One region of the Streptomyces sp. NPDC001443 genome, then DNA from elsewhere that is predicted to be linked to it. Evidence: riboswitches for the same ligand, from Rfam matches in the RefSeq annotation. Region 1 holds a riboswitch; the other holds the start of a gene.
The links. A riboswitch is a leader RNA that binds a small molecule or an ion and turns the genes downstream of it on or off. The one in region 1 is predicted to bind glycine.
Positions count from the first base shown of each region.

Region 2: another riboswitch for glycine. It lies ahead of gcvT (glycine cleavage system aminomethyltransferase GcvT); the one in region 1 lies ahead of gcvP (aminomethyl-transferring glycine dehydrogenase).

Region 1 covers NZ_JBSFIA010000006.1:240,043-243,441, reverse strand. The annotation lists gene ACWC24_RS10255 (DNA polymerase IV) at 1-955, shown strand, start outside; gene ACWC24_RS10250 (PRC-barrel domain-containing protein) at 1,217-1,588, opposite strand; glycine riboswitch at 1,704-1,799, shown strand; gene gcvP (aminomethyl-transferring glycine dehydrogenase) at 1,980-3,399, shown strand, end outside.
Region 2 covers NZ_JBSFIA010000004.1:51,241-54,639, forward strand. The annotation lists gene ACWC24_RS06875 (serine hydroxymethyltransferase) at 1-189, opposite strand, end outside; gene gcvH (glycine cleavage system protein GcvH) at 204-581, opposite strand; gene gcvT (glycine cleavage system aminomethyltransferase GcvT) at 689-1,807, opposite strand; glycine riboswitch at 1,881-1,988, opposite strand; glycine riboswitch at 1,989-2,089, opposite strand; gene ACWC24_RS06890 (AAA family ATPase) at 2,296-2,970, shown strand; gene ACWC24_RS06895 (enhanced serine sensitivity protein SseB) at 3,336-3,399, shown strand, end outside.

The DNA.
Region 1 (3,399 bases):
CAAGCCGGTACGGATCCTGCCGGGCGTCGGTCCGGCCACCGGCGACCATCTGCGGCGGGCCGGGATCACCACGGTCGACGAGATCGCCGGGGCCGGCGAGGACGAGCTCGTCCGGCTGCTGGGCAAGGCGCACGGCCACGCGCTGTACGCGATGGCGCTGGCGCGCGACGACCGGCCCGTGGTGGCCGAGCGGGAGGCCAAGTCGGTGTCGGTCGAGGACACGTACGACGTGGACATCCACGACCGGCTCAGGGTTGGGTTCGAGGTGGCGCGGCTGGCCGACCGGTGCGTGGGGCGGCTGCGCGGGGCCGGTCTGTCCGGGCGGACCATCGTGCTGAAGGTGCGGCGGTACGACTTCTCCACCCTGACCCGGTCCGAGACGCTGCGTGGCCCCACCGACGATCCGGCCGTCGTGCGCGAGGCGGCGGCCCGGCTGCTCGATTCCGTGGACACCACGGGCGGCGTAAGGCTGCTCGGGGTGGGGGTGACCGGGCTGGCCGACTACACGCAGGAGGACCTGTTCGCGCAGGCGGCCGGCGAACAGGCGGGCGAGCTGGAGGGGGAGGCTGCCGCGGACGAGGTCGTGCCGCAGCCGCCGGAGCCGGCCGAGCGGCACTGGCCGGCGGGTCACGACGTACGGCATGCCGAGCACGGGCACGGGTGGGTGCAGGGCAGCGGCCTGGGCCGGGTCACCGTCCGGTTCGAGACGCCCGACTCCGCACCCGGTCGGGTGCGGACCTTCCGTATCGACGACCCCGACCTGGAACCGGCGGATCCACTGCCGCTGGTACGGCGAAGACCGGCGGAGGACGAGAGTCCGGGAGTGGTTCGCGGTGCCGAGGAAGCGGCAGCGGAGGGAGAACCGTTCGACGGGGAGCCGCTGGACGGAGAACCGTTCGACGGGGAACCGGTGGACGGCGAGCCGGCGACCGCTGGGGAGCGCGCGACCGGCTGACGGCGGGCTCGGTGGTCTTGACGGGACGGAGTCGTGGCTGCCCGGAACGGTCCGGGTTCCGGCTGTGCGGAACGGCCGGGCCCCAGCAGCGGCAGCGGAAGCTGTCCAGGGCTACCGTCCGCTCACCCGCGAGCGCATCCCGTGGGCGGTCCGTGCGCGCCCGGGCGCGTTCCGTCGGCCCTCGCCCGACGTGCGGGGTGCCCGTCCGGGCGGGAAGTCGGGTGCGAGGTGTCGCGGGGGCGGTCGGGCGGGGCGGTGGCGTCAGGACTCGTCCGGGCCGGCCAGCTTGCCGAAGTCGTGGTCCGGGAAGGGGGGCGGGGCGGCGATGTCGAGACCGTAGTGGTGGTAGAGCTGGAGTTCCTGCTCGGGGGAGAGGTGACGGCCGACGCCGAAGTCGGGGGCGTCCTTGATCAGAGTGCGGTCGAACGGGATGCGCAGCGCGCCCTCGACCAGTTCGCTGGGCTCGAGCGGAACGAAAGCGTCCCTCGAGAACAGGCCGGTACGTATGGCTGCCCACTCCGGTACGCCGGTCGCGTCGTCGAGGTACACCTCGTCGACGGTGCCGATCTTGGTGCCGTTGCGGTCGAACGCCTTGCGGCCGATCAGGTTGCGCGGATCGATATCGGTCTGCACGGTCCCTCCTCCAGGTCGCAAACTCATCCGTAAGCACTACAAAAGAGCACATTCAGGAAGGTGGCCACTCGAAGACTCCCACGTTGACCTCGCTGGTAGTCTGGCAAGCGGCTGCTGACCCCGCGCGGGAGAGTCCTCCGGACATCACCGGAGGCGCCGAAGGAGCAAATCCTCCCCGGAATCTCTCAGGCACACGTACCGCACGGACGAGGTCACTCTGGAAAGCAGGACGGGTGTCGACGACCCGCGTCCTCACCGACGGTGAAAGCCGGTGACCCCGCTCAAGGTGATCCGGTGAAGCTCTCAGGTTGAGATGACAGAGGGGGAGGCCGTCCGGGTACCCGCGCCAGGGTGCCCCTCGCAGGTCGCGTCAGACCAGGAGGCCTCCGCAATGACCGCCCACCGCACCCCGCTCTTCGAACTCGAACAGGGCATCCCGTTCGAGCAGCGCCACATCGGGCCCGACCACGAGGCGCGGGCCAAGATGCTCGCCCACGTCGGCTACGGCTCGCTGGACGACCTCACAGCGGCCGCGGTGCCGGATGTGATCAAGAACGCAGACGCTCTCGACCTGCCGGGCGCGCGCACCGAGGCCGAGGTGCTGGCCGAGCTGCGCTCCCTGGCCGACCGCAACCAGGTCCTCGGCTCGATGATCGGCCTCGGCTACTACGGGACCTTCACGCCGCCCGTCATCCTGCGCAACGTGATGGAGAACCCGGCCTGGTACACGGCGTACACGCCGTACCAGCCGGAGATCTCGCAGGGCCGCCTGGAAGCCCTGCTGAACTTCCAGACCATGGTCGCCGAACTCACCGGGCTGCCGACCTCCGGCGCCTCGCTGCTGGACGAGGGCACGGCCGCCGCCGAGGCGATGGCGCTGTCCCTGCGCATGGGCAAGAACAAGAAGGGCCTGTTCCTGGTCGACGCGGACGCGCTGCCGCAGACCGTCGCCGTGATCGAGACCCGCGCCGAGCCGACCGGCGTCGAGGTGGTCGTCGCCGACCTCAGCGACGGCATCCCGGCCGAGCTCGCCGAGCGCGAGATCAACGGCGTACTCCTCCAGTACCCGGGCGCCTCCGGTGCCGTGCGCGACCTCAAGCCGGTCATCGACCAGGCCCACGGGCTGGGCGCGCTGGTCACGGTCGCCGCCGACCTGCTCGCGCTGACGCTGCTCACCTCGCCGGGCGAGCTGGGCGCGGACATCGCGGTCGGCACCACCCAGCGCTTCGGCGTGCCGATGGGCTTCGGCGGACCGCACGCCGGTTACATGGCGGTGCACGAGAAGTTCGCGCGCAGCCTGCCCGGTCGTCTCGTGGGCGTCTCCGTCGACGCCGACGGCAACCGGGCCTACCGCCTCGCCCTGCAGACGCGCGAGCAGCACATCCGCCGGGAGAAGGCGACCAGCAACATCTGCACCGCGCAGGTGCTGCTCGCCGTGATGGCGGGCATGTACGCGGTCTACCACGGGCCCGACGGTCTCAAGGCGATCGCCGCCCGCACCCACCGCTACGCCACGCTGCTCGCCGCGGGCCTCACCGCCGGCGGTGTCGAGGTCGTGCACGGCGCGTTCTTCGACACGCTCACCGCGCGGGTCCCGGGCCGGGCCGCCGAGACCGTGGCCGCCGCCCGCGAGCGCGGGGTCAACCTGCACCTCGTCGACGCCGACCGGGTGTCCCTGTCCTGCGACGAGACCACCACGCGCGCGCAGCTCGCCGCCGTGTGGACCGCGTTCGGGGTCGAGGCCGACATCGAGGCGCTGGACGCGGTCACCGAGGAGGCCCTGCCGGCCGCGCTGCTGCGCACCGACGCCT
Region 2 (3,399 bases), on a different contig from region 1:
GCGGCGGCCCGGGTAGCCCTCGGCGTACTTGTTGGTCAGGACCGAGCCCTGGGCCTCCATCACCGCGACCGGCGCGAAGTTCTCGGAGGCGATCATCTCCAGGGTGGACTGCTGGCGGCGCAGCTCGGCGTCGACCGCGGCGGCGACGTCCGGGTCGAGCTCGTGCAGGGGGGTGTTCATAAGCGACATGTGTCCGTGACTCCTCAGCCGGCGGAAAAGGCGGTGTACTCGTCGGCGGAGAGCAGGTCGGCCGGCTCGCCCGTGACGCGCACCTTGAACAGCCAGCCGCCCTCGAACGGCGCCGAGTTCACCAGCGACGGGTCGTTCACCACGTCCTCGTTGACCTCGGTGATCTCGCCGTCGACGGGGGAGTACAGGTCGCTGACCGACTTGGTCGACTCCAGCTCGCCGCAGGTCTCGCCCGCGGCCACCGTGTCACCGACCTCCGGGAGCTGTACGAAGACGACATCGCCGAGCGCGTTGGCCGCGTGCTCCGTGATGCCGACCGTCGAGACGCCGTCCTCGGCGCCCGACAGCCACTCGTGCTCCTTGCTGTAGCGCAGCTGCTGGGGGTTGCTCATGGCCTGAATTCTCCTGTACGCGGGGAAGTGCTGCTGAAAGGGGGACGACAGAAACCGCAGGTGGGCAGCGGAAAGTGCGCGGTGTCACATGCGGCCGCGCTCAGTGTCTACTTCTGGCGCTTGTAGAACGGCAGTGCCACGACTTCGTAGGGCTCGTGAGTGCCCCGGATGTCCACGCCGACACCCGCCGTGCCCGGCACCGCGTGCGCCGCGTCGACGTACGCCATGGCGATCGGCCTGCCCAGCGTCGGGGACGGGGCGCCCGAGGTGACCTCGCCGATCACCTCGCCGTCGGCGACGACCGCGAACCCGGCGCGCGGGATGCGGCGGCCCTCGGCGACCAGGCCGACCAGGACGCGCGGCGGGTCGTCCTGGGCGCGGGCGGCCGCCTCGGTCAGCGCCTCGCGGCCCACGAAGTCGCCGTCCTTCTCGAACTTCACGACCCGGCCGAGCCCGGCGTCGAAGGGCGTCAGGGAGGTGGTCAGCTCGTGCCCGTACAGCGGCATGCCCGCCTCCAGGCGGAGCGTGTCCCGGCAGGACAGGCCGCACGGGACCAGCCCGACGGGCGCGCCCGCCTCGGTCAGCGCCTGCCACAGCCGCTCCGCGTCGGCCGGGGCCACGAACAGCTCGAAGCCGTCCTCGCCGGTGTAGCCGGTGCGCGCGATGAGAGCGGGGACGCCCGCGACGGTGCCGGGCAGGCCCGCGTAGTACTTCAGGCCGTCGAGGTCGGCGTCGGTGAGGGACTTGAGGATGCCGGGGGACTCCGGGCCCTGCACGGCGATCAGCGCGTAGGCGTCGCGGTCGTCGCGGACCTCGGCGTCGAAGCCGGCCGCGCGCTCCACCAGCGCGTCCAGTACGACCTGCGCGTTGGAGGCGTTGGCGACCACCATGTACTCGGTCTCGGCCAGCCGGTAGACGATCAGGTCGTCCAGGATGCCGCCGTCGGCCCGGCAGATCATCGTGTAGCGGGCGCGGCCGACGCCGACGGAGGCGATGTTGCCGACCAGGGCGTGGTTCAGCAGAGCCGCGGCCTGCGGGCCCGTCACCGTGATCTCACCCATGTGCGAGAGGTCGAACAGACCGGCCCTCGTGCGCACCGCGGTGTGCTCGTCGCGCTCGGAGCCGTAGCGCAGGGGCATGTCCCAGCCGGCGAAGTCGGTCATGGTCGCGCCGAGCGAACGGTGCAGGGCGTCGAGCGCGGTGTGACGGGGTGGCGTGCTGCTCATCGGACGGTCGTCTCCCGGGGCGATGGGTCCCCCGCGCGGGAGCGAATCCGAGCACGGGGAAGGGCGAGGTCGTTCCTCCCCATCTGTCATCGGAACCTGAGAGGTTCGTCATGACCACCTGGGGTCACGACTTGCACCTTGGGTGGGACCGCTGTCGCAGCGGTCCGCTTTTCAGATGTGCCTCGCCCACGCGGTAACGGTGCCTGAGAGATTCAAGGGAGGGACTTGCTCCTTCGGCGCCCCGGGCAGCACGGCTGCCGGGAACTCTCCCGCGCGGATTCAAACGGCCGGTATGCAGTTGGCGGGCACATCATTGCACGCCTCGTCGGGCCGGGGCAGGCCCGCCTCGCCTCCCCGGGGGACGGGCCTGGCGGGGAGGCGGCTGTCACCGGCTTGTGGCGGAACGGGCACGAAATCCCGAAGCGCCGCGCATTACCTTCTCTTTACGCTCAGTGGGGAAAGGACTTACCTGACCCCAGGGGAGGACGATCACGGTGAACAGGATCACGGCGTACGTGGCCGGCTCGGCCGCCGCGCTGCCCGAGCAGTCCGCCGCCCCGGCGGTCGAGACGTGCGCCCCGCGGCCCGCGCCGGTCGTCCGCGATCTGCGCGAGCGCTCCGGGCACAGTCCGCACGGTCTGGTCTTCGGCCCCCACGACGTGGTCGTGGTCACCGGCCTGCCCGGCAGCGGCAAGTCCACGCTGATGCGGCGGGCGGTACGGGGGGTCGGCGTCGACTCCCAGGACACCCGCGACCGCTGGGACGACCGCGCGCCGAGCTTCCTGCCGTACGCCGTCTACCGCCCGCTCGTCCGCCTCGCCCACTACGCCGGCCTGCGCAGGGCCCTGCGCGCGGGCGGGGGAGTCGTCGTGCACGACTGCGGCACCCAGGCCTGGGTGCGCGACTGGCTGGCCCGCGCGGCCCGCCGTCGGGGCGGCACCCTGCACCTGATGCTGCTCGACGTCACCCCGTCCGCGGCGCTGGCCGGCCAGCGCGACCGGGGCCGCGGGGTGTCGCGCTACGCCTTCCTGCGTCACCGCCGCGCGGCCACCCGGCTGCTGCACGCCGTGGAGAAGGGCGAACTGCCCCGGGGCTGCGCCTCGGCGGTCCTGCTGGACCGCGAGGCGGCGGCCGTCCTGCGCCGGATCGACTTCACACCTTGAACCGGACGGGCCGGAGGCCGCCCGACCGCCCGGCCGCCCGGCTGTACGGCCGCCCGGCTGTACGGGTCGCTGCGGACTGCCGACTGCCGACTGCCGGCTGTCGGCAGCCGTGCCGGGACGGGCGGGTAGCGGCGTCCGGGACGGACCGGAAGGGGTGTCCGGGACGGGCGGGTAGCGGCGTCCGGGACGGGCGGGAAGGGGTGTCCGGGACGGACCGGAAGGGGTGTGCCGGACGGGGCCGGAAAGGACGTCCGGGACGGATCCGTCCGGCTGCCGGCGTCGATCCGTCCCGGGGACGATCCCGGGCGGGCCCGTACCGGTTAGCCTTTCAGCCACAGCAGCGGTTCCCAGCAGGCGGTAGAGAGATGGACTTCCCGGCGGACCTTCCCGCGGACCTTCCCGCGGGCTTCCCCGCACAGGCGCACCCCC